Regions from separate parts of the Streptomyces sp. NPDC088766 genome, predicted to be linked through region 3. Evidence: riboswitches for the same ligand, from Rfam matches in the RefSeq annotation. Region 3 holds a riboswitch; each other region holds the start of a gene.

What was found. Region 3 has a riboswitch for S-adenosylmethionine ahead of ACIP5W_RS31970 (putative leader peptide). Riboswitches for the same ligand answer to the same signal wherever they lie in the genome.
Region 1: it holds a riboswitch for S-adenosylmethionine, as region 3 does, so the genes downstream of both, ACIP5W_RS19570 (aminotransferase class V-fold PLP-dependent enzyme) here and ACIP5W_RS31970 (putative leader peptide) in region 3, are expected to answer to the same signal.
Region 2: it holds a riboswitch for S-adenosylmethionine, as region 3 does, so the genes downstream of both, thrC (threonine synthase) here and ACIP5W_RS31970 (putative leader peptide) in region 3, are expected to answer to the same signal.

The regions. Positions count from the first base shown of each region.
Region 1 is NZ_JBIVKQ010000013.1:74,429-84,826, reverse strand. Features, by position in the region: gene ACIP5W_RS19590 (NYN domain-containing protein) at 3-1,346, opposite strand; gene ACIP5W_RS19585 (hypothetical protein) at 1,419-1,658, opposite strand; gene ACIP5W_RS19580 (rhomboid family intramembrane serine protease) at 1,830-2,543, shown strand; gene ACIP5W_RS19575 (Lrp/AsnC family transcriptional regulator) at 2,726-3,007, shown strand; gene ACIP5W_RS19570 (aminotransferase class V-fold PLP-dependent enzyme) at 3,044-4,405, opposite strand; SAM riboswitch class IV at 4,644-4,760, opposite strand; gene trpD (anthranilate phosphoribosyltransferase) at 4,861-5,925, opposite strand; gene ACIP5W_RS19560 (cytochrome bc complex cytochrome b subunit) at 6,065-7,687, opposite strand; gene ACIP5W_RS19555 (Rieske 2Fe-2S domain-containing protein) at 7,684-8,742, opposite strand; gene ACIP5W_RS19550 (c-type cytochrome) at 8,739-9,551, opposite strand; gene ACIP5W_RS19545 (heme-copper oxidase subunit III) at 9,617-10,237, opposite strand.
Region 2 is NZ_JBIVKQ010000010.1:160,091-170,488, reverse strand. Features, by position in the region: gene ACIP5W_RS16715 (hypothetical protein) at 1-117, opposite strand, end outside; gene ACIP5W_RS16710 (hypothetical protein) at 414-983, shown strand; gene ACIP5W_RS16705 (NADH:flavin oxidoreductase) at 1,033-2,157, opposite strand; gene groL (chaperonin GroEL) at 2,461-4,083, opposite strand; gene ACIP5W_RS16695 (cold-shock protein) at 4,427-4,633, opposite strand; gene ACIP5W_RS16690 (MoaD/ThiS family protein) at 5,098-5,373, opposite strand; gene thrC (threonine synthase) at 5,370-6,653, opposite strand; SAM riboswitch class I at 6,672-6,842, opposite strand; gene ACIP5W_RS16680 (glucosyl-3-phosphoglycerate synthase) at 7,012-7,983, shown strand; gene ACIP5W_RS16675 (trehalose-6-phosphate synthase) at 8,115-9,527, shown strand; gene otsB (trehalose-phosphatase) at 10,086-10,398, opposite strand, start outside.
Region 3 is NZ_JBIVKQ010000032.1:21,163-31,560, reverse strand. Features, by position in the region: gene ssuE (NADPH-dependent FMN reductase) at 1-48, opposite strand, end outside; gene ACIP5W_RS32010 (hypothetical protein) at 227-592, opposite strand; gene ACIP5W_RS32005 (winged helix-turn-helix domain-containing protein) at 1,770-2,096, shown strand; gene ACIP5W_RS32000 (acyl-CoA dehydrogenase family protein) at 2,122-3,351, shown strand; gene ACIP5W_RS31995 (putative leader peptide) at 3,794-3,922, shown strand; gene ACIP5W_RS31990 (aliphatic sulfonate ABC transporter substrate-binding protein) at 4,138-5,244, shown strand; gene ACIP5W_RS31985 (ABC transporter ATP-binding protein) at 5,285-6,082, shown strand; gene ACIP5W_RS31980 (ABC transporter permease) at 6,069-6,995, shown strand; gene ACIP5W_RS31975 (TSUP family transporter) at 7,261-8,046, opposite strand; SAM riboswitch class IV at 8,612-8,721, shown strand; gene ACIP5W_RS31970 (putative leader peptide) at 8,750-8,872, shown strand; gene ACIP5W_RS31965 (ABC transporter substrate-binding protein) at 9,056-10,398, shown strand, end outside.

The sequences.
Region 1 (10,398 bases), on a different contig from region 3:
CTTCAGGTCAGTCGCTTCAGGAGTACCGCAGAAGCCACGGGCCGGGCCCCCGCCCTGGCCACCCCGTCGGCCACCTCGCGGTCCGTCGAGGCCACGATGACCGGCCGGCCGGGCGGTTCGGCCCGCACCAGCTGGCGGATCAGCTCGTCGGCGGTGACCCCCGGCTTGGAGAACAGCACCCGCACCCCGCGCGGCGGCGCCAGCAGTACCGGCGCGACCAGTTCGGCACCGTCGAAGACGCAGGTGACCTCGGCGCCGGTCTGCGCGGCGAGCGCCGAGAGCTGCCCGAGCAGCCTCAGCCGCTGCTTCTCCAACGGCATCTGCGGATAACCGGTCTTGGTGACGTTGTAGCCGTCGACGACGAGATGTGCCTGCGGCAGCGCCAGCAACTGGTCCAGGATCGCCGGGTCGTTCTCCGACAGCGCGCGGGCCGCGATGTCCTTCGGGGTCATCCGGCCCGGCTCCACCGCGTCGACGGTCTCCGCCGGACGCACCGACACCGGCGGCAACGCCAGTTCCCGGCGCAGTCCTTGGGCCGATTCCAGCAGGGTGTCCAGCAGCAGCCGTACCCGCATGTCCTCGACGCTGCGCCCCTCGCGGGCCGCCCGCCGGGTGGCCTCCAGCGCGGCCTCCGCCTCGCTGAGCCGCGTCTTGAGCCGCCGCGACTCGCTCTCGGCCGCGGACACCTGCGCCTGCCCCTCGCTCCGTACAGCCTCCATCTCGCCCTGGAGCTTGCGCAGCGCGGCCTCACCGCGCTTGACGTCGCTGAGGGCCGACCGCAGCTTGCGGTGCAGCGACTCGCCCTCGCGCTTCGCCGCGTCCAGCTCGGCGCGCAGCCGCTCGGTCTCGGTCCGGGTCAGCTCACGGGCCTCGGCCAGCTGCTCGCGCAGCCGCTCCAGCTCCGCCCGGCTCTCCTCGTCGGCCCGCTCGGCGTCCGCCCGCAGGGCCTCCTCGCCGGCGGCGGTGACCAGCTTGACCCAGCCGGCGGGGCGCAGCACGTAGGCCGCGGCGGCCACGTCGAGCGGGTCCGCGGCCGGGGGCGGCGAACCGGAGTCCAGGGCACCGGCCAGTTCCGGCTGGGCCTCCCTGAACTTCTCCGCGATGCGCTGCCGGAACAGCGGATCGGTCTCCAGCGCGGCGGCCATCGCGTTGCCCGCGAACTTGGCCCGCCGGTTCGGGGCGAACCGGGCGTACTGCCGCAGCTGGGCGGGCAGTTCGGCGACGGTCAGGCCGCCGAAGCCGTCCGAGACGATCTGCACGACCCGGCGCCGCACTCCGTCGGGCAGCGGACGGTCGAGCACCTCGGCGGCGCCGTCGCCCGGCCCCCCGCCCGTGGTCTCCACCATCCGTCACACCCCAATTCTGTGCGGGGCCCTCCCCCACCCTCGGCTTCGCTCGAGCGGGGGGGACCCCCATCCTCAGGAGCCGGCGCCCGGCCTGTCCACCAGTTCCACCTGATCCACGGCGTTGCACCAACGGCACCGCACCGACTCGATGGTCTCACTGACCACCTCGCGCTCCTCCACCTTCGCCTCACCGGCGAGATCGAGGTGGACGTACTCGACGACCTTCGACGAGCGCGTCACGTCGAACCGCGTGAGGTTGCCGCAGAGGGTGCAGCGCCACCGCGTCGTGGCGGTCGGCAGGGGAACCGTCATCGTGACTGTCCGCTTCCTTCTAGTGTCCGTCTTCCGGGACCGGGGCGCGCCGAAGGCTCCCCGGAGCATGTGGCTCGTAACCCTACGGCCTGGCGGGTCCTCGCCGCCCGTCCGTCCACGGCGGCGAGGCGGTACGGCCCGGTACGCCCCGTTGCGTCATGCTCTGTAGCCATGATCAGCGACTGGAGCGGGCCCCTGGGCCGAGCCGTCCGGCACCCCGTGGCGCCCGTGACGTACGCACTGATGGCCCTGTGCTGCCTGATCTTCGTGATCGGCCCGGCCTCGGGCCTCGACCCGGTGTACGGCACCGGCGAGGAGGCGGCGCTCGCGCAGCGCGCCTACTTCCGCCGGTGGGGCGTGATCCCCGCGGACGTGTTCGACGGCTTGCCGCGGTCCGCCCTCACCCCCTTCACGGCCCTGTTCGTCCACGGCAGCTGGGTGCACCTGCTGGGCAACATGCTCTTCCTCTACGTCTTCGGGGCGATGACCGAGCACCGGATGGGCCGCGTCGAGTTCACGCTCTTCTACCTCGGCTGCGGCGCCCTGGCACTGCTGGGGTACGCCGCCGCCAACGCCGGCTCGGGGCAGTCCCTGGTCGGCGCCTCCGGGGCGATCTCGGCGGTTCTCGGCGCATTCCTGTACCTGTTCCCCCGGGCCCGCGTCACCAGTCTCCTGCCGTTCCTCTTCTTCCTGCCGCTGCGCTTCCCGGCCTGGGTCGTGCTGCCCTTCTGGGCGGCGCTGCAGTGGGTGGCGGCGGGGCGGGCCGGACCGGGGCCGGGCGTGGCGTACCTGGCGCACCTGGTGGGCTTCGGGCTGGGCTTCGGCTACGCGTGGGCCCGGTTCACCCGGCCCACCCGTGCCGCGGCAGGCGGCGTCCGCCCGTGAAGGAGCGGCGTCCGGTGCGTGCTCCCGGCGTGCCGGCCGGAAGCCCTCGTACGGAATGCACCCGGGCTTTCGGCCGGTGCGGCGAGAGAGCGTGCAGGGCGTCGCGACGGGGCGAACGTCGCCTGCCGCGGCACTAGAGTGAGCAGCAGCCCAGCTCCGGCCCCCGAGGGAGAGAACCAGCCGTGATCACCGCGATCGTCCTCATCAAGACCAGCGTGGACCGGATCCCCGAGATCGCGGAGTCGATCGCTTCGCTGGAGTCCGTGAGCGAGGTGTTCTCCGTGACCGGCACCTACGACCTGATCGCCATGGTGCGGGTGCGGCAGCACGAGGACCTCGCCGAGGTGATCCCGGGGCGGATCAGCAAGATTCCGGGCGTGGAGGCGACGGACACGCACGTGGCGTTCCGCACCTACTCGCAGCACGACCTCGAGGCCGCGTTCGCCATCGGGCTGGACTCCTGACCGTCCGGCGCACCGCCCGCGGCGGGCGGGGCCCGTCTACACCGCCGGGACGCAGCGGCCGCCCTCCGTGCGGTAGCGCCACTTCGCACCCTCGGTCACCAGTTCCCGCACCGCCGCCACGAAGCGGTCGACGTGCTCGTCGGGGGTGCCCGCGCCGAAGCTCACGCGGATCGCGTTGAGGGACTTCTCGCCGGGGGCCGCCTCGGGGGCGCCGCACTCGCCCTGGCTGTGGGGGGCACCGCCGAGGAGGGTGCGCACCAGGGGGTGGGCGCAGAAGAGGCCGTCGCGGACGCCGATGCCGTACTCGGCGGAGAGCGCGGCGGCGAGGTGGGAGCTGTTCCAGCCGTCCACGACGAAGGAGATCACGCCGACCCGCGGCGCGTCGTCGCCGAAGAGGGACAGGATCCGCACCTCGGGGACCTCCGCGAGGCCGGTGCGGACCTTCTCCACGAGGTACTGCTCGCGGGCCACCAGGGTGTCGAAGCCCGCCTCGGTGAGCGCCTTGCAGGCGGAGGCGACGGCGTAGGCCCCGATGACGTTCGGGGAGCCGGCCTCGTGCCGGGCGGCGCTCTCGTGCCACTCCACCTCCACTCCCCCGTCCGCGCGCCGGGTCACCTTGCGGCTGGCGCCGCCACCGGCGAGGTACGGCTCGGCCGCCCGCAGCCAGTCGGCGCGGCCGGCCAGCACGCCGGAGCCGAAGGGGGCGTACAGCTTGTGGCCGGAGAAGGCGACCCAGTCGACGTCGAGGTCGCGGACGGACACCGGGTGGTGGGGGGCGAGCTGGGCGGCGTCCAGGACGATCCGGGCACCGTGGGCGTGGGCCGCGGCGGCCAGCTCGCGCACGGGCCACAGCTCGCCGGTGACGTTGGAGGCGCCGGTGACGCAGACCAGGGCCGGGCCGTGCGGTTCCCGGTCGGCGAGGGCCCGCTCCAGGGCGGCCACGGCCTGCCGCGGGGTGCGGGGGGCGTCGAGGCAGGTGACCCGGGCGTTCTTCCAGGGCAGCAGCGCGGCGTGGTGCTCGGTCTCGAAGACGAAGACCTGGCAGTCGGCGGGAAGGGCGGCGGCGAGGAGGTTGAGGGAGTCGGTGGTGGAGCGGGTGAAGACGAGCTGGTCGTCGGGCCGGCAGTCGAGGAAGTCGGCGACCGTGCGGCGGGCGTTCTCGAAGAGGTCGGTGGAGAGCTGGGAGAGGTGTCCGGCGCCGCGGTGGACGCTGCCGTAGTAGGGGGCGTAGGCGGCCACGTCGTCCCAGACACGCTGGAGGGCGGGCGCGCTGGCGGCGTAGTCCAGGGCCGCGTAGCCGACCTCGCCGCCGGTGACGAGCGGGACGGTGACATCCCGTCCCAGAACGGGCAGGGGGGCGCAAACGGTCGGGGCGACGGCAGCGGTGGAGACGGACATGACGGAACTCCCGTGAGAGGCAGAGGGATTCACCACGCGAGCGGCCGGGTTCTTCCGTTCGGATCAGGCCGGATCAGGGAGCGGGGCCCGCGGGCCCGGCATGATCCGCACGAGAGGCCCTGGGGCTCGAGCGCGGGAAAAGGTGAAGGAGGGATGCGGAGGCGGGGCTCTGCGGCCCTATCGCATTCGCTTGCTCACGGAAGGCTCCTCGACGACCAGGACCCCTGGTGTGACGAGGGGTCCGCGCTTGCCGTGGACCTTTGTGTCCACAGCCTGGTCTTCACCCGGGGCACCCCGCCACGGACGGAGGGTTGCCGGACAGTCGGCCGGGGCCTCATGACTGTCACTCATGACCTGGTACGGCATCCTGCCACACGATCACCGGCGCGCAAGGCGCGGTCCATTTCCTGAGACACCAGGGGCCGGGACCGCGCCTCGCCGGCCGTTGTCCCGGCTCAGGCGTGGGTGGCCGCCGCCCAGCGCTCCAGCGTCCGCTTCGCCGCCCCCGAGTCGAGGGACTCCGCGGCCCTGGCCATACCGGCGCGGAGCTGCTCGGCGAGCGGTGCCCCGGTCGGCTCCAGGGCGACCAGGGCGGCCGCCGAGTTCAGCAGGACGGCGTCGCGGACGGGGCCCGTCCCGCCGTCCAGCAGCCTGCGCGCCACCTCGGCGTTGTAGGAGGCGTCGGCACCCCGCAGGGCCTCGACGGGAACGAGGTCGAGGCCGACGTCGCGCGGGTCGAAGGACTCCTCGGTCACCTTGCCCTCCCGCACGACCCAGACCCGGGAGGTGGAGGTCGTCGTCAGCTCGTCGAGGCCGTCGTCGCCGCGGAACACCAGCGAGGAGTGGCCGCGTTCGGCGAAGACACCGGCGACGATCGGCGCCATGCGCAGGTCCGCCACACCGACCGCCTGGGCCCGGACCCTGGCCGGGTTGGTCAGCGGGCCGAGGACGTTGAACACCGTGCGGATGCCCAGCTGGCCGCGCGCGGCACCCGCGTGACGCAGCGCCGGGTGGAACTTGACGGCGAAGCAGAAGGTGATGCCCGCCTCCTCGGCGACCTCGGCCACCCGCCGCGGGGTCAGGTCGAGGCGGACACCGAGCTTCTCCAGGACGTCCGAGGCACCGGAGGCGGAGGACGCGGCCCGGTTGCCGTGCTTGACGACCTTGACGCCCGTGCCGGCGACGACGATCGAGGACATCGTGGAGATGTTGACCGTCTTCGCGCCGTCGCCGCCCGTGCCGACGATGTCGACCGCCGGGCCGGGCACCTCGATGACGTTCGCGTGCTCGTACATCGCGCGGACGAGTCCGTTGATCTCCTCGACGGTCTCGCCCTTGGCGCGCAGCGCCACCACGAAGCCGGCGATCTGCGCGTCGGTGGCCTCGCCGCGCATGATGCGGTCCATCGCCCATGCCGTGGCGTCGGCGCTCAGGTCGCGGCCGGACAGCAGGGCGTTCAGCACCTCGGGCCAGGAACGGGCCGCCGCGGTGTCGCCTCCGGCGGGGGTCACAGCGCTCATAAGCCGCTCCTGGATCAGTGTGGTCCCGCTCCACGGGACGCGCGTCTCGACGGTTCCACCCTATCCAGCCGCGGACAGGGCGAAGGGCCCCGTCCGTACACCGGACGGGGCCCTTCTGGGGTGCGTGGCGACGCAGCGATCAGTGGTGGCCGTGGCCGCTCGTGATCTCCTTGTACTCCTCGACGGTCGGCTTGGCGATCTGGCTCTCCTCGCCGTAGTACGCGTTGCTCAGCTTGACGCGGACCTTCTCGGCACGGTTCACCTTGCGCTCGACGCCGTTCTCGTCGACCGTCGGGCCGATCTCGGCGGGCTTGTACTGCTCGTGCGCGGTGAGCGTGTAGAGCGCCTCCTGGCTGAGCGGCTCGTGCACCTCGATGAACTCACCGTGCGGCAGGCGCTTGATGGTGCCGGTCTCGCGACCGTGCAGCACCTTGTCCTTGTCGCGGCGCTGGAGGCCGAGGCAGATCCGCTTGGTGATCACGAAGGCGATGACCGGTCCGGCGAAGAAGCCGATCCGGACGAACCAGGTGACCGCGTTGATCGACAGGTGGAAGTGGGTGGCGATGATGTCGTTGCCACCACCGACCAGCATGATCAGGTAGCCGGTGACCCAGGCGACACCGAAGGCCGTACGGGTCGGGGCGTTGCGCGGCCGGTCCAGGATGTGGTGCTCGCGCTTGTCGCCGGTGACCCAGGACTCGATGAACGGGTACATGGCGATCACACCGAGGAACAGACCGAACAGCACCAGCGGGACGAACACGCCCATGACCAGCGTGTGGCCCCAGAAGTTGATCTCCCAGCCCGGCATCGCGCGGATCAGGCCCTCGGCGAAGCCCATGTACCAGTCGGGCTGGGCGCCGGTGGACACCTGGTCCGGACGGTAGGGGCCCAGCACCCAGATCGGGTTGATGGTCGCGATGCCGGCCATGGCCGCGATGGCACCGAAGACCAGGAAGAAGAAGCCTCCGGCCTTGGCCATGTAGACCGGCAGCAGCGGCATGCCGACGACGTTCTTGTTGGTGCGTCCGGGACCCGCGAACTGGGTGTGCTTGTGGTAGAAGACCAGGATCAGGTGGCCGACCACGAGCCCGAGCATGATGCCCGGCAGCAGCAGGATGTGGATCGAGTAGAACCGCGCGACGAAGTCGCCGCCCGGGAACTCCCCGCCGAACAGGAACATCGAGATGTACGTGCCGACGATCGGCACGGACAGGATCGCGCCCTGCGTGAAGCGGACACCGGTGCCGGAGAGCAGGTCGTCCGGGAGCGAGTAGCCGGTGAAACCGGTGAACATGCCCAGGACGAACAGCAGGAAGCCGAACAGCCAGTTGATCTCGCGCGGCTTGCGGAAGGCGCCCGTGAAGAAGACGCGCATCATGTGCACGAACATGCCGGCGAGGAAGATGACCGCGGCCCAGTGGTGGATCTGCCGGATGAGCAGACCACCGCGCACGTCGAAGGAGATGTGCATGGTCGAGTTGAAGGCCTCGGACATCAGCTGGCCCTGCAGCGGGACGTAGCTGCCGTGGTACTCCACCTCGTTCATCGACGGGTGGAAGAACAGCGTCAGGTACACACCCGTGAGGATGATGATGATGAAGCTGTAGAGGCAGATCTCACCGAGCATGAAGGACCAGTGGTCCGGGAAGATCTTGCGCATGTTGGCCTTGGCCAGGGAGTAGATCCCCAGGCGGCCGTCGGCCCAGTCGGCGACCCGCTCGCCCGCGGGTGCCTTGCGGCGGTCGTCCTTGTTGCTCATCCGCGCTCCCAGAAGGCAGGACCGACGGGCTCTTCGAAGTCGCCGAGCGCCTCGAGATAGCCCTCGTCGTTCACGCCGATGCGCAGCTGCGGCAGGGCGTGACCGGCGGGACCGAAGATCACTCGGGCACCGTCGGACAGGTCGAAGGTGGACTGGTGGCAGGGGCACAGCACGTGGTGCGTCTGCTGCTCGTACAGGGAGATCGGGCAACCCACGTGGGTGCAGATCTTCGAGTACGCCACGATGCCCTCGTGCGACCACTCGAGCTCGCGCTTGTCCTTGATGTTGTCCGGCTGGATGCGGACGATCATCAGGGCGGCCTTGGCGATCTCGGTCTGGAAGTCGTGGTCCTCCTCCTCCAGGCCTTCCGGCTTGGCGAAGGTGAGGGAACCGACGGCGACGTCCGAGGGACGCAGCGGCTCGTTGGTGTTCATGTTGACGAGCAGCTTGCCCTTGGCCCACAGCGTGTGCCGCAGCTTGTCCTCGGGCAGCGGACCGAGGTCGCGCAGCAGGACGACACCGGAGAGCGGGAACAGGGCCAGCGCACCGAACATCGTGTTGCGGATCAGCTTGCGGCGGCCCAGCGCGGACTCCCTGGCGCCGTCCCGGAAGTCGGCCATGACCTTGGCCTTGACCTCGGGCGCCGCCTCGATCGGGTGCCGCTCGTCGGCGATCTCCACGTCGGACATCAGGGTGCGGGCCCAGTGGACCGCGCCCGCGCCGATGCAGAACAGGGCCGCGCCGAGCGTCAGACCGAGCGCGAAGTTCAGCGCGCTGATGTGGCCGAGCGGGAAGATGAAGACCGACTTGTCGTGCGGGATCGCCACGTAGGAGGCGATGAAGCCGACGGTGGCCAGCATCGACAGCGTGAACAGGAAGGCGACCGCACGCTCGGACCGCTTGGCGGCCCGCTCGTCGATGTCCTGCACGCGGTGCTCGTGCGGCGGCAGGCCGGGGTCGGCGAACGGGTGCTTCTCGTCCGCGACGCCCACGGCTCCGTGGACGTGGTCCTGCTCAGCGGGCAGGTTCTCTTCTGGGATGTCTTGGCTACTCATGACTTCTTGGCCTTTGCGGTCCGGGCGGCGACCCACACGGCGACGGCGATCAGACCGCCGAGACCGAAGATCCAGCCGAAGAGGCCCTCGCTGACCGGCCCGAGGCCGCCCAGCTCAAGGCCGCCGGGGCTCTCCGTGTCGGAGCTGTTGACCGCGTCCAGGTACGCGATGATGTCCTTCTTGTTCTGCTCCGACAGGGTGGTGTCGGGGAAGGAGGGCATGTTCTGCGGGCCGGTCTGCATGGCCTCGTAGATGTGCTTCGGGTCCACGCCCTCCAGCGAAGGCGCGTACTTGCCCCGGGTCAGGGCGCCGCCCTTGCCGGTGAAGTTGTGGCACTGAGCGCAGTTGGTGCGGAACAGCTCACCACCCTTGGCGATGTCCGCGCCCTCGGGCCCGTACTGGGCCTCGGTGGGGACGGCCGGGCCGGCGCCGAGCGAGGCGATGTACGCGGCGAGCTGGTCGATCTCGGCCTGCGTGTAGATGTTCTTCTTCTTGGGCACCTGGGCGCCCTGGGAGGTCGCGGCCGGCATCCGGCCGGTGGCGACCTGGAAGTCGACGGCCGCGGCGCCCACGCCGACCAGGCTCGGACCGTCGGAGGTGCCCTGACCGCCGGTGCCGTGGCAGCTGGCGCAGCCGACGGCGTAGAGCTTCTTGCCCTCGTCGATGGCGAGGGACTGTGCGGTTTCGTCTGCCTGCGCCTTGCTCGCGGGTGCGAACGCGGCGTACAGCCCCCCGGTGCATGCCAGCGCGAGGAGTAGGACGACGAGCGCCGCCATCGGATGGCGTCGTCGTGCGGAGAGCTTTTTCACGGATTACCCCGGTGTCAGGATCTTCTGCGTCGATGCTTCTGGGACGGGTGCGGGATCGGGCCCGGCTACTTGATCAGGTAGATCGTGGCGAAGAGGCCGATCCAGACGACATCGACGAAGTGCCAGTAGTAGGACACGACGATGGCCGCGGTCGCCTGTTCGTGGGTGAACCTCTTCGCCGCGTAGGTGCGGCCGAGGACGAACAGGAAGGCGATGAGGCCACCCGTCACGTGCAGGCCGTGGAACCCGGTGGTCAGGTAGAACGCCGAGCCGTACGGGTCGGAGGAGAGCGAGAGCCCGTCCTTCTTGACCAGCTCGGTGTACTCGTACACCTGACCGCCGATGAAGATCGCACCCATCACGAAGGTGACGATGAACCACATTCTGAGCTTCTTCACGTCACCGCGCTCGGCGGCGAAGACGCCGAGCTGGCAGGTGAGGGAGGAGAGCACCAGGATCGTGGTGTTCGTCGCCGAGAACGGAAGGTTCAGCGCGTGCGCCATTTCCTTCCAGTGATCGGGACCCGTCACCGATCGCAGGGTGAAGTACATCGCGAAGAGGGCCGCGAAGAACATCAGCTCGGAACTCAGCCAGATGATGGTTCCGACGCTGGTGAGGTTCGGCCGATTGACCGACGGGTGCGCGTGCCCGGTGTCTACTGTCGTTGCTGTCGCCACGACCGACATTATGTCGGTCGCTTATCCCGCCCTCACTCCGGGGGGTGCCGTTCGGAGTGTTCGCACCTCGTGTACTGCCCGTATGGCCCATCGCAGGCATGTTCCAACAGGTGTTGACGAGGTGTGCGGGGGAGTAGCATCCGCCCCATCGGTACCCCGAAGTTCCACTC
Region 2 (10,398 bases), on a different contig from region 3:
GGTGGCCGCGGCGGGTCCGGCCGACACGCCGAGCAGCAGCGCCAGTCCGGCCAGCAGGGCCACCCACGCGCGCGGCAGGAGTCCGATTCCCCTGTTCCGTAAGCCTCTTGTCCTCATCGTCTGTCCTCTCGTCCTCGTCAGCGCACCGCGGCGGTCCGTGGACCGGGCTGCCGCCTGCCGGTCGGAATCCGCCGCCCGGGCCCGGAGGACTCTAGGGAGGAAACACCCACCGGACTTGCGCGTGCGTGCACCGGTTGTGTGCTGAGAAGGCCCGGCGAGCGCCCGGGCGGCCGTGCTGCCCGGGATGCAGGGAGCCCCGGGCGGGGCCGGACGCGGGCGACGGGTGGGCTGCCGCCGCCGGCGTCCTGACGGCGAGAAACCGCGTCCGGCCGGGCCGCCCTACCCTGGGTGTCATGAACCACGCCCAGCTCACCGCTCTCGGTCGTGCTCTCCGACTGCTCGGGGAGCACGGCGAGGCGCTGACCGCCGACACCCCCGACGCCCGGCTGCACGAGATCAAGGCCGATCTGCGGCGCGCCCTGGACCTGCTGGACGACAGCGTCGTCGGAGCCGCGCCCACCACCCGCTGCGCCGAGCACCCGAACGGCCCGGTCGACAAGGCGGCGCACGACCTGTGCCTGCTGTGCGAGACACGTCGCCGCGCGGCCCGGCGCGCCGAGTACAACGGCCCCGCCCCGCAGGCGCCCCCCACCGCTCCGGCCCCCTCCCGGTACGGCGCCCGCGCCGACCGCCCGCAGCCGCAGCAGCGGTGGCTCGCGGAACTGTGGACCGGACAGGAGTGGCATCTGTGCGGCACGCCGAGGCGGGACCGGCGTGAGGCGGAGCTGTACATCAACGCCCTGCGCCGCGGCTCCCGCCCCGCCATGGCGTACCGCCTGGTGCACGAGTTCACCGACTACGAGGTGCTGCGCGTCTGGGGCACCCCGGTGAAGGTCGACATCGAGCCGCTGGGCAACCTGTAGGCCGGCCGCATCCCTGCGGCCGGCCCGCTCCGGTCCGCCCCGGCCGGTGTCAGCTCAGGGTCTTCAACGCCGCCGCGTCGTACGGCTTCAGCTCGTCGAGGCGGCCGGCCAGGACCTTGGCGGCCCACTCGGGGTCCTGGAGCAGCGCGCGGCCGACGGCCACCAGGTCGAACTCGTCGCGCTCCAGCCGGTCGAGCAGGTCGTCGAGGTTCTTGACGGCGGAGCCCTCGCCCTGGAAGGCCTTGAGGAACTCGCCGTCGAGGCCGACCGATCCGACGGTGATGGTGGGCCGGCCGGTCAGCTTCTTCGTCCAGCCCGCGAGGTTGAGGTCGGAGCCGTCGAACTCGGGGACCCAGTAGCGGCGCGTGGAGGCGTGGAAGGCGTCGACACCGGCCGCGGCGAGCGGGGCGAGGATGGCCTCCAGCTCCTGCGGGGTCTCGGCGAGGCGCGCGTCGTAGGCCTCCTGCTTCCACTGCGAGTAGCGGAAGACGACCGGGAACTCCGGCGACACCGTCCCGCGTACGGCGGCGACGATCTCGGCCGCGAAGCGGGTGCGGGCGACCGGGTCGCCGCCGTAGGCGTCGGTGCGGCGGTTGGTGCCCGCCCACAGGAACTGGTCGACCAGGTAGCCGTGGGCGCCGTGGATCTCCACGCCGTCGAAGCCGATGCGTTCCGCGGCGGCGGCGGCCTCGGCGAAGGCGCCGATGACGTCGTCCAGGTCGCGCCGGGTCATCGCCTTGCCGGTGCCCTCGGCGCCGTCCAGGCGCAGGCCGGAGGGGCCGACGGCGGGGGCGTCCGCGACGGGCGGCTGGCCCTGCTCGCGGACCATGCCGATGTGCCACAGCTGCGGCATGATCGTCCCGCCGCCCGCGTGCACGGCCTCGGCGACCTTCGCCCAGCCGGCCAGCTGCTCCTCGCCGTGGAACCGCGGCACCCGGTCGCTCTGCCCGGCCGAGTCGTGACCCACGTACGTGCCCTCGGTGACGACGAGACCGACACCGGCGGCGGCGCGGCGGCCGTAGTACGACGCCACGTCCTCGCCGGGGATGCCGCCGGGCGAGAACATGCGGGTCATGGGCGCCATGGCGATGCGGTTCGGCACGGTCAGGCCGTTGAGGGAGACGGGACGCGCGAGGATCTCGGCGGCTCGGGTGGCGGCGGGGGTGGCAGTCACGACAGAGGACTCCTCAAAGAGGTCACGGCGGACATCGAGCGGCGGACATTCCGGGCGGTATGTGCACATGCAAGAACCGCCCTCCCTCTCAACGGCGGTCCCGCCTCCGCCATTCCACCCGCTCCCCCGCCGCCCCTGTGATCCGAACCACGCCGGCCGGGCCCAGCGGGGCGGCCCACGGCCGCACGGGGCGGCCCACGACAACCCCGTACTACGACGTCGGCGCCCGAAACGCCCGAGGGCGGTACCCCCTGCCGGTGCAGGGGGTACCGCCCTCGGTGGAAAACCGAGCCTCGGTCAGGCTCAGAAGTCCATGTCACCGCCCGGCATGCCGCCGCCGGCCGGGGCCGCGGCCTTCTCCGGCTTGTCGGCGATGACGGCCTCGGTGGTGAGGAACAGCGCGGCGATCGACGCGGCGTTCTGCAGCGCGGAGCGCGTCACCTTCGCCGGGTCGATGATGCCCTCGGCGATCATGTCGACGTACTCACCGGTCGCGGCGTTCAGGCCGTGGCCGACGGGCAGGTTGCGCACCTTCTCGACGATGACGCCACCCTCGAGACCACCGTTGACGGCGATCTGCTTGAGCGGGGCCTCCAGGGCGAGCTTCACGGCGTTGGCGCCGGTCGCCTCGTCACCCTCGAGGTCGAGCTTCTCGAAGACCGAGGTGGCCTGCAGCAGGGCCACGCCACCACCGGCGACGATGCCCTCCTCGACGGCCGCCTTCGCGTTGCGGACGGCGTCCTCGATGCGGTGCTTGCGCTCCTTGAGCTCCACCTCGGTGGCGGCGCCGGCCTTGATGACGGCCACGCCGCCGGCCAGCTTCGCCAGACGCTCCTGGAGCTTCTCGCGGTCGTAGTCCGAGTCGCTGTTCTCGATCTCGGCGCGGATCTGGTTGACCCGGCCCGCGACCTGCTCCGAGGAGCCGGACCCGTCGACGATGGTGGTCTCGTCCTTGGTGATGACGACCTTGCGGGCCTTGCCCAGGAGGTCCAGGGAGGTGTTCTCGAGCTTGAGACCGACCTCCTCGGAGATGACCTCGCCACCGGTGAGGATGGCGATGTCGTTCAGCATCGCCTTGCGGCGGTCGCCGAAGCCCGGGGCCTTGACGGCGACGGACTTGAAGGTGCCGCGGATCTTGTTGACGACCAGGGTCGACAGGGCCTCGCCCTCGACGTCCTCGGCGATGATCAGCAGCGGCTTGCCCGACTGCATGACCTTCTCCAGGAGCGGGAGCAGGTCCTTGACGTTGGAGATCTTGGAGTTCGCGATCAGGATGTACGGGTCGTCGAGGACGGCCTCCATACGCTCCATGTCGGTGGCGAAGTACGCCGAGATGTAGCCCTTGTCGAAGCGCATGCCCTCGGTGAGCTCGAGCTCGAGACCGAAGGTCTGCGACTCCTCGACGGTGATGACGCCTTCCTTGCCGACCTTGTCCATCGCCTCGGCGATCAGCTCGCCGATCTGGGTGTCGGCGGCGGAGATGGAGGCCGTCGAAGCGATCTGCTCCTTGGTCTCGACATCCTTCGCCTGCTCGAGCAGGGCACCGGAGACGGCCTCGACGGCCTTCTCGATACCGCGCTTGAGAGCCATCGGGTTGGCGCCGGCCGCCACGTTGCGCAGGCCCTCGCGGACCAGCGCCTGGGCGAGCACGGTCGCGGTGGTCGTACCGTCACCGGCGACGTCGTCCGTCTTCTTGGCGACTTCCTTGACCAGCTCGGCGCCGATCTTCTCGTACGGGTCCTCGAGCTCGATCTCCTTGGCGATGGAGACACCATCGTTGGTGATCGTGGGGGCGCCCCACTTCTTCTCGAGGACGACGTTGCGGCCCTTGGGGCCGAGCGTCACCTTCACGGCGTCCGCGAGCTGGTTCATGCCGCGCTCGAGGCCGCGCCGCGCCTCCTCGTCGAACGCGATGATCTTGGCCATGTGAAGTGGTCCCTCCAGGACTGGGGGTGATTCCTTCGGACCGCGCCCGCGCCCGCGACGGACGGCTCGCCGGCCCCGTGGTTCCTTGCCCCACCTGGCCTGCGGGCCTCACCGACCCGGTCCTTCGTTGTCACTCTCACCTTCAGAGTGCTAACGCAATGATTAGCACTCGCCTGTGCCGAGTGCAAGCGCCCCCCGGGGATCCGCAGGTGAACGAGGGGTGGCGGCGGACGCCGACGGGTGACCGCACGCGGCTTCGGACATGCCGAAGGGCTCGCACCCCGGGAGGTGCGAGCCCTTCGCCGATGGAACAGAAGAACGTCGCTGCAAGTCGGCGCGTGCTTCAGCCGGTCGCGAGCCGGACCATGTCCGCCTGCGGTCCCTTCTGGCCCTGCGAGATCTCGAAATCGACCCGCTGACCCTCTTCCAGGGTGCGGTATCCGTCCATCTGGATCGCGCTGTAGTGGACGAAAACATCCGCACCACCGTCGACCGCGATGAAGCCGTACCCCTTCTCCGCGTTGAACCACTTGACGGTGCCCTGAGCCATGCCTAACTCCCCTATTACTGGCCCTTGCACAGATCCGCACTTCGCGGATCCGGGTCAGACCTCACCCCCCAGTTGGTTGGGGGCGTGCGCCGGAACGCGTCGACCGCGGCCGAATGTATCTGTCCAACTGCCGTCTGCAACAGGTCAATCGGACGAGAATTCTGGACGCGAACGGTCCGGAGGAGAGTGAGAATTCGCCCGGATTCAGGGCAAGTCGGGCCCCACAAAGGGAATGAAAGGCGCAAAACACATGCACACTTTGGCTGCTTCTCATCGCCCGCCCCGACGGAACTCATATGCGGCCGGCATGCGATGGGCGACGCGTTCCCCAACTCTACCGCGCTCAACCACACTGAATTGCCCCCTCCGCTTCTCTCGCGGAGGGGGCAATTGGATGAACTCTCGGTAATTACTGTTACCGACGGTTACTACCGGCAGGTACTACCGACGGGTACGGGCACCGGTCAGCCGCCGGCCACGGCCGGGATGATGGAGACGCCGGCGCCGTCCGGGGTCGCCGTGTCAAGCCCCTGCTCGAAGCGCACGTCGTCGTCGTTGACGTACACGTTGACGAACCGGCGCAGCTTGCCCTGGTCGTCCAGGACGCGGGCGGCGATGCCGGTGTGGTTCTTCTCCAGGTCGGTGATGACCTCGCCGAGGGTCGCGCCCTCGGCCGGGACCTCGGCCTTGCCACCGGTGTAGGTGCGCAGGATGGTCGGGATGCGGACGGTCACGCTCATGCGAGGCCAGCCTCTCGGAAGGAGTCCAGGTTGGGGCGGATGGTGGCGGTCAGGCCGGTGCCGGCCACCGCGTCGAGGGTCTTGAGACCGTCCCCCGTGTTGAGGACGACGGTGGTCTTCGTCGGGTCCAGGAGACCGTTCTCGATCAGCTTCCTCGTCACACCGACCGTCACGCCGCCGGCGGTCTCCGCGAAGATGCCCTCGGTCCGCGCCAGCAGCTTGATCGCGTCGACCACCTGCTCGTCGTCCACGTCCTCCACCGCGCCGCCGGTACGGCGCGCGATGTCCAGGACGTAGGGCCCGTCCGCCGGGTTGCCGATGGCGAGGGACTTGGCGATGGTGTCCGGCTTCTGCGGCCGGACCACGTCATGACCCGCCTTGTAGGCGACGGACACCGGCGAGCAGCCCTCGGCCTGCGCACCGAAGATCTTGTACGGCCTGTCCTCGACGAGACCGAGCTTGATCAGCTCCTGCAGCCCCTTGTCGATCTTCGTGAGCTGCGAGCCGGAGGCGATCGGCACGACGAGCTGGTCGGGGAGCCGCCAGCCGAGCTGCTCGCAGATCTCGTACGCCAGCGTCTTGGAGCCCTCGGCGTAGTACGGCCGCAGGTTGACGTTGACGAAGCCCCAGCCCTCGCCGGCCGGGTCGCCGATCAGCTCGGAGCAGAACCGGTTCACGTCGTCGTAGTTGCCCTCGATGCCGACGAGTTCGCCGCCGTAGATCGCGGCCATGACGACCTTGCCCTGCTCCAGGTCGTGCGGGATGAACACACAGGAGCGGAAACCGGCGCGGGCGGCGGCGGCGCCGACGGCACCGGCCAGGTTGCCCGTGGAGGAGCAGGACAGGGTGGTGAAGCCGAAGGCGCGGGCGGCCTCGATGGCCTGGGCGACGACACGGTCCTTGAAGGAGTGCGTCGGGTTGCCGGAGTCGTCCTTGACGAACAGCTTGCCGGCGTCGACGCCCAGCTCGCGGGCCAGGTTGTCGGCCTGGACGAGCTTGGTCCAGCCGGGGTTGATGTTCGGCTTCTCCGCCACGTCGGCCGGGACCGGCAGCAGCGGCGCGTAGCGCCAGATGTTCGCGGGGCCCGCCTCGATGCGCTTGCGGAGTTCCTCGGTCTCGTAGGCCGAGAAGTCGTACGCGATCTCGAGCGGGCCGAAACACTCCTCGCAGGCGAAGACCGGGCCGAGGGGCACGCGGTGTCCGCACTCGCGGCAGGAGAGCGCCGCGGCGGGACCGAGATCGACGGAGTTCGTGGTGCTTGCAACTGTCTGCGCAGCCATGTGAGGCGAGGCCCTTTCTCCTCATCTTCCTCACGACGCATCTCGCCGTGAGACGGATTTGGCACCTTCCCTAGCCGGGAGCCTCGCCACATCGACGTGACGCGTTGGCGTTCACGCCTGGCGGCGCGCGCGGCTGGAGGGTTGCCGGGGCTTCATCGGGCCGTATCCCTCTGCCCCTCTGGATGAGCGGTATGAAGTTGTGAACAGCGGCCACCTCGGACATGCGATGGTCATCCGCGTTGTTCAAGACTGTAACCGAAGGCCAGGACAGTTGAGACAGACGTCCGAACCGCGAGATGGATCACACGGTCACCCCACGTGCACCGCGTGTGATCACGACAGTGAGGAGCCGCAGACCGTGCTGAAAGAAGCCGAGGCCTGGCTGGCCACCCGCTCCTGGTCCGTGACCGACCGCCCGCTGCACCGCGTCCTGGCCGCGAAGCGCGCCTCGGGCCAGTCGGTGTCGGTGGTGCTGCCCGCCCTGAACGAGGAGGAGACGGTCGGTGACATCGTCGCGGTCATCCGCCACGACCTGATGCGGCAGGTCCCCCTCGTCGACGAGATCGTCGTCGTCGACTCGGGCTCCACCGACCGTACGTCGCAGGTCGCCGCGGCGGCCGGGGCGCGCGTCGTCCACCGGGACGAGATCCTGCCCCGGATACCCGCCGTGCCCGGCAAGGGCGAGGTGCTGTGGCGGTCGCTGCTCGTGACGACCGGGGACATCGTCTGTTTCATCGACGCGGACCTCAGGGAGTTCTCCTCCGACTTCGTCTCGGGGATCGTGGGCCCGCTGCTCACCGACCCCGGCGTGGACCTGGTCAAGGCGATGTACGACCGTCCGCTGGGCACCGAGCTGCATTCGCCCGGCTCCGGCAGGACGGCGGGCCAGGGCGGCCGGGTCACCGAACTCATGGCCCGCCCCCTGCTCAACATGCACTGGCCGCAGCTGGCCGGCTTCGTGCAGCCGCTCGGCGGCGAGTACGCGGCCCGCCGCAGCCTGCTGGAACAGCTCCCGTTCCCCGTCGGCTACGGCGTGGAGCTGGGCATGCTCGTCGACGCCCTGCACCTGGTCGGCCTGGACGCCCTCGCCCAGGTCGACGTCGGCGTCCGCAAGCACCGTCACCAGGACGGGCAGGCGCTCGGCAGGATGGCGGCGGCGATCTACCGCACCGCGCAGCTCCGGCTGGCCCGCGGGCACCTGATCCGCCCCGCCCTCACCCAGTTCGAACGGAGCGCGGACGGCTTCGAGCCGCGCACCTACTCCGTGGACACCGAGGAACGGCCGCCGATGGCGGAGATCGCCGAGTACGCGGAACGCAAGGTCGCCTGACGGGCCGTGCGTACGGCCGGCCGGGCACGACCGCGTGACCCGGTCCGGCGGCCGTATACGGCCGGACATGACCCGTCCACGGACCGCATCCGTACGTTTGAGCGTTTACGGACCGGGCTAGGTTGTGGCGTATGGCTTCCACGCGTGCTGCTGTTGCTGAGGGTGCTCAGGTGCTGGTCGCGTCCAACCGCGGCCCGGTCTCCTACCAGGTGCGCGAGGACGGTTCGCTGCACGCCAGAAGAGGCGGTGGCGGGCTGGTCTCGGGCCTGTCGGCGATCGGGCCGGACGCGGGCGCCCTGTGGGTGTGCTCGGCGCTCTCCGACGACGACCGCGAAGCGGTACGGCGCGGGGTCGGCGAGGACGGCGTCCGGATGCTCGACATCCCGGCCGACGTGCACGCCGACGCGTACAACGGCATCGCCAACTCCGTGCTCTGGTTCATCCACCACCTGCTGTACCAGACCCCGCTGGAGCCCGTCTTCGACGCGGAGTTCCGGCGCCAGTGGGCGTCGTACGAGACGTACAACCGCGCGTTCGCGGAGGCGCTCGCCGAGGAGGCCGGCCGGGGCGCGGCGGTCCTGGTGCAGGACTACCACCTCTGTCTGGTCCCGGGCATGCTCCGCGAGCTGCGGCCCGACCTGCGCATCGGCCACTTCTCGCACACGCCGTGGGCGCCGGTGGACTACTTCGCGCTGCTCCCCTCCGACATCCGCGCGCAGCTGCTGCGCGGCATGCTCGGCGCGGACCGCCTGGGCTTCCTGACCAGGCGCTGGGCGGACGCCTTCACCGCGTGCTGCGCGGAGTTCGTGGGCGGCCCCGGCAGCACGGAGATCGGGGTGCACGGCCTCGGCGCCGACGCCGACTTCCTGCGCGCCCGCTCCCACGAGAGCGACGTCGAGGAGCGCATCGTCGCCCTGCGCGAGGAGATCGGCGAGGGCCGCAGGACCATCGTGCGCGTCGACCGCACCGAGCTGTCGAAGAACATCGTGCGCGGCCTGCTGGCCTACCGGCAGCTCCTCGACGACCACCCCGAGTGGCGCGAGCGCGTCGTCCACGTGGCGTTCGCCTACCCCTCCCGCCAGGACCTCGCCGTCTACCGCGACTACACGGCCGAGGTGCAGCGGCTGGCACAGGAGATCAACGAGCGGTACGGCACACCCGGCTGGACCCCGGTCGTCCTGCACGTGAAGGACGACTTCGCCCGCTCGCTGGCCGCGTACCGCCTCGCCGACGTGGCCCTGGTCAACCCCATCCGCGACGGCATGAACCTGGTCGCCAAGGAGGTCCCGATCGTCTCGGACGGGGGCTGCGCCCTGGTGCTGTCCCGTGAGGCCGGGGCGTACTGGGAGCTGGGCGAGGACGCGATCGTGGTGAACCCCTACGACGTCCTGGAGACCGCCGGCGCCCTGCACGAGGCACTGACCATGGCGCCGGAGGAGCGGGCGGAGCGCAGCAAGAGGCTGACGGCGGCCGCGACCGCGCTCCCTCCGGCCCGGTGGTTCCTGGAGCAGCTGCAGGCCCTCCAGGCCCTTCACCGCGACTGACCGGAGAACACCCGCGCCCCCAGGCCCCCGGCCCACCCGCCGGGGGCACGCGCACCCACACCCGGTCCGTCACCGCAGCCGGCCCACCGGCCCCACGAACCCGGGCACGACCCGACGACACCTCGCAGCCACTCCTACGCCCGTCACCCACAACTCGCCGGAGAGCACCGCAACGCGATCCTGCTCCCCCGGCCCACCCGCCGGGAGCACGCGCACCCACACCCGGTCCGTCACCGCAGCCGGCCCACCGGCCCCACGAACCCGGGCACGACCCGACGACACCTCGCAGCCACTCGTACACCCGCCACCACAACTCGCCGGAGAGCACCCGCAACGCCCCCACGAACCCGGCCCACCCGCCGGGGGCACGCGCACCCACGCCCGGTCCGTCACCGCAGCCGGCCCGGCGACGCCCTCACCCGCCCCACACACCCGGCAGAACCCGACAGCACCCGCGGGCACTTTGAGACCCGTCACCACAGCCCACCGAGGAGCGCCCGCAGCGGCCCTGTCGCCCCGGTCCGCCCCGGGCGGACCCGCGCACCCGAGTCCGGCCTCTCACCGCAGCTCACCGGAGAGGGCCCGCAGCAGCTCCACCACCCCGGCGGGGCCCTCGACGACCAGGTCCGCCCGCTCCGACAGTTCGGTCACCTCGGAGCTGCCGCTGGCCACGAGCAGACCGGGGACGCCGTCGGAGCGGAGCTTGTCGACGGCGGCGAAGGCGGGCAGGTCCCCGAGGTCGTCGCCGGCGTAGAGAACCGCCCCGGCGCCGGTCTCGCGGACGTACTCCGTCAGCGCCACGCCCTTGTCCACGCCCGGCGGACGCAGCTCCAGCACCATCCGGCCCGGCTCGACGACGAGTCCGTGCCGG
Region 3 (10,398 bases):
ACGGGAGGCGGCGGAGGGACTTCCGGATACGGAGAGGACGGTGGCCATGGCGGACCCTTCGGGGGCGTGGGACGGGGGTGGGGTCGGTGCGGGGACGCGGAGCGGACCCCGCACCACGGCGGTGCTGCGGGTCCCGTTCCTGCGAGGGCTGCTTGTCGGACTGGGGCGGTCCGGGCGGGCTGCTTGTCGGACTGGGGCGGTCCGGGCGGGTTGGTCTCGGACTTGGTCACGGCCTCGGCGGGCAGGCCCTGCGGGCCTCGTCGCCGGACAACGGGGTGTGACCGGTCGTCGGGTGCGGGCCGCGGGCCTCCAACCGGCTCGGCCCGGTGGTCAGGTGGATCCGCCGGTGACCGCGGGTGCCCGCCTCACGCTCCGGCTCGGCGACGACGCGCCGGGCCAGGCCGCGCCGCCACTGGGCGGAGTGCGTCCGGCTCCTCCCCCGGACTCCGTCCGTGGGGACCCCCGTCGGCTCGGCCGTGGTCGCGTCGTACCGACGGAAGGCATCGGTACTCCTTGTCGAAGGCGGCACCGGGGCGCGGGGGGTTTCGGAGCCGGCGTTGGTGGCGGCGATGCCGAGGAACTCCGCTGGCATGGGAGATGGCCTTTCTCGAGTCCTCCGGGGCCGTGCGTGGGCGGCGTGCGGGCACGACGGAGCAGCCCAGGGTGCGGCCGGGTGTGACGGCACTTCAGAGGGCTGTAAACCAGGTGGGGAGCAGATCTGATGACGCCGGGGCACGGGCCTTCGGCGGGGTCGGGCCGCAGTCCCGCGTGTCAGGTCTCGCAGGACCGTCCGTCCACGGATTCAGCGTGTGTTCAGCGAACGCGTACGACGGTGCGGCGAGGGAAGCACTCGGCCCGCGACGGGGCACCGTGGGAGGAACGAACCGACCGGACGGCCCTTGGCCGAGTCAGGTGCAACACGCGGCGGACCACACTCGACCGAAGTCGATGTGGTCACGGGTGACCAGGCGCTGCTCGGCATTCATGCGACCAATTGAGCAGCACATCTCGCTTCTCGTCAACTCAGGCCCGGATGATGGACCTGAGTCGGGCAGCTCCGGTGTTCCGCCGCGCGCGGCAGCCGCACCGGTCGCATCGAGGGACGCGGCGAGCACGGTGACGCGAGCCGTCCAGGCCTTCGTGAGGCCCTGGGCCGTCCGGTCGCACTTGTCGCCCGATCGGACGGGGCGAACGCACCCGAGGCCCGTCGGCGGTCGGCGGTCGGCGGTCGGCGGTGACCGGTGAGCCCGCCCACGGTGTTGCGTTCCCTACATTCCCGATCGAATTACTAGGGAAATGTTGACGGCCTGCCCGGCAGGTGCGCAGGATGATGCACATGTCCCCCCCGCAGCAACGACTCGTTCGTCGTCGGCATGTCGACTTTGGTCACGTCGTCAGCGCCGCCTGCTGTCGCCCGTGAGGCACACGGCTCACACGTCGCCCGTGCCACTCCGCTCCTTCTCCTTCCTCCCAGGCGGTCAGGCGAATCCGCCCGCTGCGCCTGGTGGCCCGACACACCCCTGAAGGACGACCGCCATGACCACGGCACTTCCGGCCCAGGCCGCTCCACCGGATTCACCGCTCCCGGACATGCGCCGTCTGCGCCTCGTGGACGACACCACGCAGAGCGGCACGGAGCAAGACGGTTCGCCCCCCCCCTCGTCGGCTACCTCGTACTCGTCCCCGAGGGCACCGATCCCGCCCGGCTCTTCGCCGAGAACGTGACACGGCCGGAGATCCGACCGGTCGCCCACGCGGACCCGTCTCCCGTGCGACAGAGGGGAGTCGGGACCCTGCGCATCGATTCCGCACGGCACGTCGCCGAACTGGACGGACGCGAACTCGACCTCACCTACCTGGAGTTCGGGCTGCTGGCCCATCTGGTTCTGCATCCCCACCAGGTGCACTCGCGCGAGCAGCTGATGTCCGACATCTGGGGCTACGAGCACATCGGCGACGGCCGCACCGTGGATGTCCACGTCGCGCGCCTGCGCCGCAAGCTCGGCAGCGCTCACCGGCACCGGATCGTCACCGTACGGCGCGTGGGCTACAAGTACGTGCCCGACCAGCAGGAAAGCCCCAACACCGCACCCTGATGCCGACCTTGAGGAGACCACCGCCATGGGCGTTGCCACCGCGCCGTCCGGACTCGTCCCGGAATCCGACCGGAGCGGGCCCGGCCGTGCGCTCTGGCTGCGCGTGGCCCGCGAGGCGGCGGACGACCTGGCCACGGACGCGGTGAGCCGGGAGCAGGCGGGCAAGGCCCCCTTCGACGAGGTGTCCCGGCTGCGTGAGGCAGGACTGCTGACGCTCCTGGTACCGGCCGAACTGGGGGGCGGCGGCGCGGACTGGCCCACGGCGTACGCGGTCGTCCGGGAGATCGCCGCCGCCGACGGCGCGATCGGTCAACTGCTGGGCTGTCACTACTTCCTGTCGTGGAACGCCCGGTTCTTCACCGAGCCCTCTCTCGCCGCCCGGATCGAGCGGCAGTCCGCGACGGAGCAGTGGTGCTGGGGCGGCGGTTTCGCCCGCCAAGAACTGCCTCCGACCCTGACCAGGAAGGCCAGGGGCTACACGCTCGACGGTCGTCAGAGCTACGCCACCGGGGTCCTGGTGGCCGACCGCCTCGCCGTGCGGGCCGTGCGGGCCGACACCGGCGAACCGCTCGCCGTCGTCGTCGATCCCGCCCACCACGGCGTCCGGATCGACGGCGACACCGGCACCTTCGGCCAGCGGCTCGCGGCCGGCGGCAGCGTGGAGTTCGACGCCGTACCGGTCGCCGCCCGCGACGTACTCGGTTCCCTCTCCGCCGACGAGGACGTCCTGTCCCCCATGGCTGCTCTCACCTCGCCGGTCGGACGCCTCCTCTCCGTCCAGCTCCTTCTCGGCATCGCCGAGGGGGTGCTCGCCGAAGCCCGCGAATACAGCCGGGCAGGGCACTCGCCCTGGTATCCCGCCCGGCCGGTCGACCACTCCCAGGACCCGCAGGTACTGACCGCCTACGGAGAAATCACCGTCCTCACCCGCTCCGCCTCCGCACTCACCGATCAAGCACTGGAGGCCGTGCACGCCGGGCTGGCACGCGGCGAGGATCTCACCTACGACGAGTACGCGGACATCTCGGTCCTCGTCACCATGGCCGAAGCCGCCGCCTCCCGGGCCGCGCAGGAGTCCACCACCCGCGCCCTCGACATCATCGGCGCCCGCTCCGCCTCCGCACGGCTGGGCTTCGACCGCTTCTGGCGCAACGCCCGGACCCACACCCTGTACGAGCCCCCCGCCCACCGGCTCCGCGACGTCGGGGACTACTTCCTCAACGGTGCGCACCCTCCCTTCGTCCTGCCCGTCTGACCCGGAGGTCACGGGGCGCAGGATCGCCGGATCGCCGGATCGCCGGATCGCCGGATCGCCGGATCGCCGGCAGAGCCCGCTCGGCCGTCCGCCGAGTCCGAAACCTCGTCGCGCGCCTGCGCGTCGGTCCGGATCTCCGGGCCGGCGCCGGCTGCGCCGTCGGACGCTGAACCCGCCGGCGGACGCCGCTCTCCACCACCGCATCTCGCAGTCGGGCTGCCACGGCCATGCCGCTGTCGGCGGCAACTCACGGCCCGGCCGCCCGCCGACATGTCCGCGTCGACCAAGGCCCCGGCGCCCGGACAAACCCCCTGACGCACCGAGCCACCCACCGTCTGTCCCAAATAGCGAGAAGGGGTTGTTCACCATGTGAACACCCCCTTGGGGTGGGCGCCACCTTCTGCCACGATCCCCATCAACCAGGTAGGAATACTAGGGATCGATGGGGGTGGCCATGCGAACGCTCGACCGCACGAGCCGGATGCTGCCCCTTCTGACGTCGCGTCGTCACATCGACCTCGTCCGTACGTCCAGTGCCATCTGTCGGCCCCTCCGACGCAGCAGCACCTGACCCCCTCCGAACCAGCACGGCCTCCCCGTCCGCTCCGGCTCCGTCGGCGGACCGGACGCCTTCGGCCGGCTGCGCCCCGGCGTTCCACTTCTCGGCACGGGCCGGCATGCCTGCCACCGACGGCCGAGGGGTGGGGGTGCCGGCGCGTGCCGACAAGCAGTCGCCCCGCCTTCTCGTACCTCCCTGTTCACCCAATTCCCCGAAAGGACACCTCCGTGTCTGCCGCGAGACCGCTCACCACCCTGCGCACCATCGCCGTCATAGCCTCGCTCCCCGTGCTGCTGACCGCCTGCGGGTACGGCTCCGAGTCGACCGACGAGGGCGGGAAGAGCGCGGTCGCGGCCGGCGCCGAGAAGCTCTCCGCCGACGAGGTGAAGATCGGCTACTTCCCCAACCTCACGCACGCCACCGCTCTCGTGGGCGTCCAGGAGGGGCTGCTCCAGAAGGAGCTCGGCGGGACCACGATCAAAGCCTCGACCTTCAACGCCGGTCCCTCCGAGATCGAGGCGCTCAACGCCGGCTCCATCGACATCGGCTGGATCGGCCCCTCCCCCGCCATCAACGGCTACACCAAGTCGGACGGCAAGAACCTGCGCATCATCGGCGGTTCCGCCTCCGGCGGCGTGAAGCTCGTCGTCGACCCGAAGAAGATCAAATCCCTGGACGACGTCAAGGGCAAGAAGATCGCCACCCCGCAGCTCGGCAACACGCAGGACGTGGCGTTCCTCAACTGGATCGCGGACAAGGGCTGGAAGGTCGACGCCCAGAGCGGCAAGGGCGACGTCTCCGTCGTCCGCACCGACAACAAGATCACCCCCGACGCCTACAAGTCCGGTTCCATCGACGGCGCCTGGGTGCCCGAGCCGACCGCGTCCAAGCTGGTCGCCGAGGGCGCCGAGGTGCTGCTGGACGAGTCCGACCTGTGGCCCGACAAGAAGTTCGTGATCACGAACATCATCGTGTCGCAGAAGTTCCTCAAGCAGCACCCGGACGTCGTCGAGGCCGTACTGCGCGGCTCGGTGAAGACCAACGAGTGGATCAACGCCAACCCGGACAAGGCGAAGGCGTCCGCCAACACGGCACTGGAGAAGCTGTCCGGCAAGGCGCTGCCCGCCGGCGTCCTCGACCCGGCGTGGAAGTCCGTCACCTTCCTCGACGACCCGCTGGCCGCCACCCTCGACGCCGAGGCGGAGCACGCGGTGAAGGCCGGCCTGCTGGAGAAGCCCGACCTGAAGAGCATCTACGACCTCACCCTCCTCAACAAGGTCCTCAAGGCCGAGGGCAAGGACACGGTCGACGACGCCGGTCTCGGCGCCCGGTAAGGACGACCGGACCCGATCACGTTCCCAGGAGGTGACGACCATGACGACCACGATCGCCAAGACTGCCGAGGACGCCACGGCGGCCGCGCACGCCGCCCGGATCGAGCACGTCTCGAAGTCCTTCCGCGTACCGGGCACGCCCGGCGGACAGCAGCTCGTGCTCGACGACATCACGCTCGATGTCGCACCGGGCGAGTTCGTCACCCTCCTGGGGGCCTCCGGCTGCGGCAAGTCCACCCTGCTCAACCTGGTCGCGGGACTGGACCGGCCGTCCGCCGGCTCGATCGACACGGACGGCCGGCCCGCCCTGATGTTCCAGGAACACGCCCTGTTCCCGTGGCTGACCGCGGGCAAGAACGTCGAACTCGCCCTGAAACTGCGCGGAGTCGCCAAGCAGGAACGCCGGCAGGAGGCGGAACGGCTGCTGGAACTCGTACGGCTGCAGGACGCGTACCGCAAGCGGGTGCACGAACTGTCCGGCGGCATGCAGCAGCGCGTCGCCCTGGCCCGTGCGCTGGCCCAGGACAGCCGGCTGCTGCTGATGGACGAACCGTTCGCCGCACTGGACGCCATCACCCGTGACGTACTGCACGACGAGCTGACCCGCATCTGGAGTGAGACGGGACTGTCGGTGCTGTTCGTGACGCACAACGTGCGGGAGGCGGTGAAGCTGGCGCAGCGGGTGGTGCTGCTGTCCTCACGGCCGGGGCGCATCGCCCGGGAATGGACCGTCGGCATCCCGCAGCCGCGCCGCATCGAGGACAGCGCGGTCGCCCGGTTGTCCCTCGAGATCACCGAGGAACTGCGTGAGGAGATCCGCCGCCATGGCCGGCACTGACACCGGCGTCGACATCGCGAAGGGCGGCTCTCCCGCAACCGGGGAGCCCCAAGATCCCCGTGACCTGACGGGTCTGGAGGCCGGGCTCGACGCGCTGGACTCCGTACGGACCGGTCGTACGCCGCTGCGCGAGACGCTGACACGCAAGGTGCTGCCGCCCGTCACCGCCGTCGCACTGGTGCTGGTGGTCTGGCAGCTGCTGGTGTGGGCCGAGATCGCCCCCGCCTACAAGCTGCCCCCGCCGTCGGCGGTGGGGGACGAGGTGACCGCCGCCTGGCGGCAGGGCACGCTGCTCGACTACATCTGGACCAGCGTCTCGCGCGGTCTGCTCGGCTTCCTGATGGCCCTCGTCATCGGTACGCCGCTCGGCCTGCTGGTCGCCCGGGTCGCCTTCGTCCGGGCGGCGATCGGCCCGATCCTGTCCGGCCTGCAGTCGCTGCCGTCGGTGGCCTGGGTGCCCCCCGCCGTGATCTGGGTGGGCCTGAACGACTCGATGATGTACGCCGTGATCCTGCTCGGCGCGGTCCCCTCCATCGCCAACGGCCTCGTCGCGGGCATCGACCAGATCCCCCCGCTGTTCCTGCGCGCCGGCCGGACACTGGGCGCGACCGGGCTGCGCGGGGCCTGGCACATCGTGATGCCCGGGGCGCTGCCCGGCTACCTGGCGGGGCTGAAGCAGGGCTGGGCGTTCTCCTGGCGGTCGCTGATGGCCGCCGAGATCATCGCCTCCTCGCCCGATCTGGGCGTCGGCCTCGGCCAGTTGCTGGAGAACGGGCGGAACAACTCCAGCATGTCGCAGGTGTTCCTGGCCATCTTCCTGATCCTGCTCGTCGGCATCGCCATCGACCTGCTGATCTTCAGCCCGCTGGAACGGTGGGTGCTGCGCGGCCGGGGCCTGCTGGTCACCCGCTGAACCAGCGGATCGCGCCCGCCACGGACACCCGCCCGGCAGCGCCGCCCCGCCGCGCCGCCCCCGGCGCACGGCACCGGCTCCGCGGAGGCGGGCATCACCCCCACGGCGGAGCCGGCCGCGCTGTGCGCGCAGGAGACGGCCCCGGCCGCACGTGTTCCACGGTGTGCCGGCCCGGTCCGCCGCGCGGGGAGCGACAGCCCGGGTTCGCCGTCAGTGGCGGTTCCCCCCTGCGGCCTTCGGCGGGGGACCCCGCCCGTCGCGGGGGTCAGCTGAGCGCGTCGATCGCGTAGAGGGCGCCGAGGGCGGTGGCGAGGGTGCCCAGCAGCAGACGGAGGAGCGTTTCGGGCAGACGGGGCTGGAGGCGGGCACCCAGGTAGCCGCCGATGAGGCCGCCGAGGCCGCAGGCCAGGCCGAGGGACCAGTCGGGGGCGATGCTGCCGGTTCGGGCCAGGGACAGCAGCGCGTAGGTGGAGGCTCCGACGACGGACGTGGCGAAGGTGGAGGCGAGCGCGGCGGGGGCGACCTTGGCGACAGGGACCCCGCGGCCGGCCAGGACGGGGCCGAGGATCGAGCCACCGCCGATGCCGTAGATCCCGCCCACCACCCCGACGGCGAGCGCGAGGCCGGTGACCGTCCGGGGCGCGGGCTCGGGGCGCGGGCTCTCCAGGTGCGCGGGGCGGAGTGTCCCGGTGATCAGCCAGAGGCCGAGCGGCAGCATCAGGGCGGCGATCAGGAGCCGGAAGACGTGGGGGCCCGGCAGGGCGAAGACGCGGATGAACGCGCCGAGGACCACGCCGGGGAGCGTGCCCGTCACCAGCCGGCGGACGAGCGGGCCTCGCAGGGCACCGGCACGCCGGTAGCGCAGGAGGGCACCTGGCCCTGCTACGACGTTGTAGAGAAGGTTCGTGGGGGTGACGGCCGGGTCGGGGACAGCGAACACGCTCAGTTGCACCGGCAGCAGGAAGACGGCTCCGGACACCCCGGCCGGGGCGGTCACCACGGCGATCAGCAGGCCGACCACGACGCCGGCCGCTCCCAGTCCCCACTCCACCCGGTTCCCCCTGCGCGCGTGTCAGCCGATGCGGACCCCGGCTCGTGCCCCGAGGAGAGCGTAGAGCGTCTCGCCGACGTGACGGCGATGAGGCCGATGCCGGTCGTGGCCGGGCGGCGGCCGCCGCCGTGGACGGGGTCACCGGTGTCGGCGACCGGTCCCGACCGCGGTACGGGCACCGAGCGCCCTTCCCCTGCCGCAGCCGGGTGCGCGCCGGTACCCGCCGAGCAGGCCGGACTCGTCGAGTTCCGCCGCATCGCGGAAGCACGAGCCGGAAGGGACCGCGTCACCGGTGGTGCGACGAACAGCGGGTCGGCCGGTCAGTACGCCTCACGCCGCAAGCAGGTCCGGCAGTTGTCCCGTCGCGCGATCACCGGAACACCGTCGGGGCCCTGTCGAACACGCACGTCGGGCACACCTCGCCGCACCGGTCGCGTCCGATGCGGCGGTCACCTTCGACGATCTCGATCACGCGGCCCGGCCTCCTGCGACCGCCGACCGACGCGGCTCGGACTGCGGCCGGCTCCATTGACGGATCACGGCGGCGATCGGTAAAGTTTCAAGTGGCATTGAGTGTCAGCGTGAAGCCCTGGCTTGCTGACCGGCAACCCTCCGACGCGGTGGGGTGCTCCAGGTGAAAGCCCGGCCGGGTCGCCCACCCGGCAAGCGCGTGGCCCCGTGACAGGGCCTGGACCACGGAGGAATGAGCGTGCGGCACAGCAGCGTCTCGAGTCCCTCCATCACGGCCGTGGCGGCTCTCTCCCGATTCTCCCGCCGACGCCACATCGACCTGCAGCGCATCACCACTTGCCTGTGTCGTGGCTGACCGAGTCCCGTCGGCTGTCCGAGGACGTTCACCGCTGCCTCTGACGCCCGCGGCAACCTCCTGATCCTTCCCCGCCCCACGCCCTTTGACCGTGTCGCTCTTTCCCGGGAGCGACACCGTCCACGCCTCTCCATGTCCGCACGGAAACGTGCGTGACGGCTTTCGAGTAGGAGAAATCATTCCGTGATACCGCATCCGGATTCCCGCCCTGCCCGACGGGCGGCACTGACCGCGCTCCTGACAACCAGTGTGCTGCTGACCGCATGCTCGTCCGGCGGCGGCAGCGGTTCGAGCAACGACAGCGGCCGGGCCCGGTCCGGCGGCACACTGACCTTCGCGGTGGGCTCCGACGCCGGCTGCGTGGATCCGCAGCAGGTCGCCAGCAACGACACCGTCTACTCGCTGCGCCAGATCGTCGACTCCCTGACCGACCAGGACCCCGGGACCGGCAGGATCGTGCCGTGGCTGGCGAAGAGCTGGGACATCAGCCCGGACACGACGACCTTCACCTTCCACCTCAGATCCGGTGTCACCTTCAGCGACGGGACACCGCTGACCGCGCAGGTGGTCAAGGACAACTTCGACGCGGTACCGAAGCTGGGCGCCCTGGGGGGCCTGGCCCAGGGGTACCTGAGCGGCGTGGAAAGCACCTCCGTGGTCGGCCCGCTCACCGTGCGGGTGAAGTTCAAGCAGCCCAACGCCCAGTTCCTGCAGGCCACTTCCACGTTCTCACTGGGCATCGAGTCGTCGGCGAGCGTGAAGAGGTCCCCGCAGCAGAAGTGCAGCCGGGGAATCGCCGGCAGCGGCCCGTTCACGCTGAAGCAGTACGTGCAGAACCAGTCGATCACCTTGGCCAAGCGCGCCGATTACGACTGGGGTTCCTCGCTGTGGACCAAGAAGGGCGCGGCGTACCTCGACAAGCTGGTGTTCAAGGTGGTGCCCGAGGCAGGGGTGCGCACCGGCAGCCTCCAGTCCGGTCAGGTGGACGCGATCAGCAGCGTGGGCAAGGCCGACGAGGCGGCGCTCAAGGGCGCTCACGTGGACCTGCTGCGGCGGGCCAACCCGGGCAACGTGTTCCACCTGGGGCTGAACAACTCCCGGCCGCTGCTCAAGGACGTGAAGGTGCGTCAGGCGATCCTGTTCGCCATCGACCGGCAGCAGATCGTCGACGCCGTGTTCCCGACCGGTACGCAGCCGGCCACCAGCATCCTGGCGCACACCACACCGGACTACGCCGACCTCGGCCCGGAGCTGGCCCACGACGCGGCGAGGGCGAAGTCCCTGCTGGACTCGGCCGGCTGGAAGACGGGCAGCGACGGCATCCGGACGAAGAACGGCGGCAGACTGAGGCTGTCCGTCACGTGGTTCGCCAACGCGGCCACGAACCAGCCCGCACTGGAGCTGATCCAGCAGCAGCTCAAGGCCGTCGGCATCGACGTGGTGCTCGAGGAACGGCAGATCACCCAGTTCGCCCCGACGCTGCAGTCCGGCGACTTCGACGCCGTGTGGGGCAACCTGACCCGGGC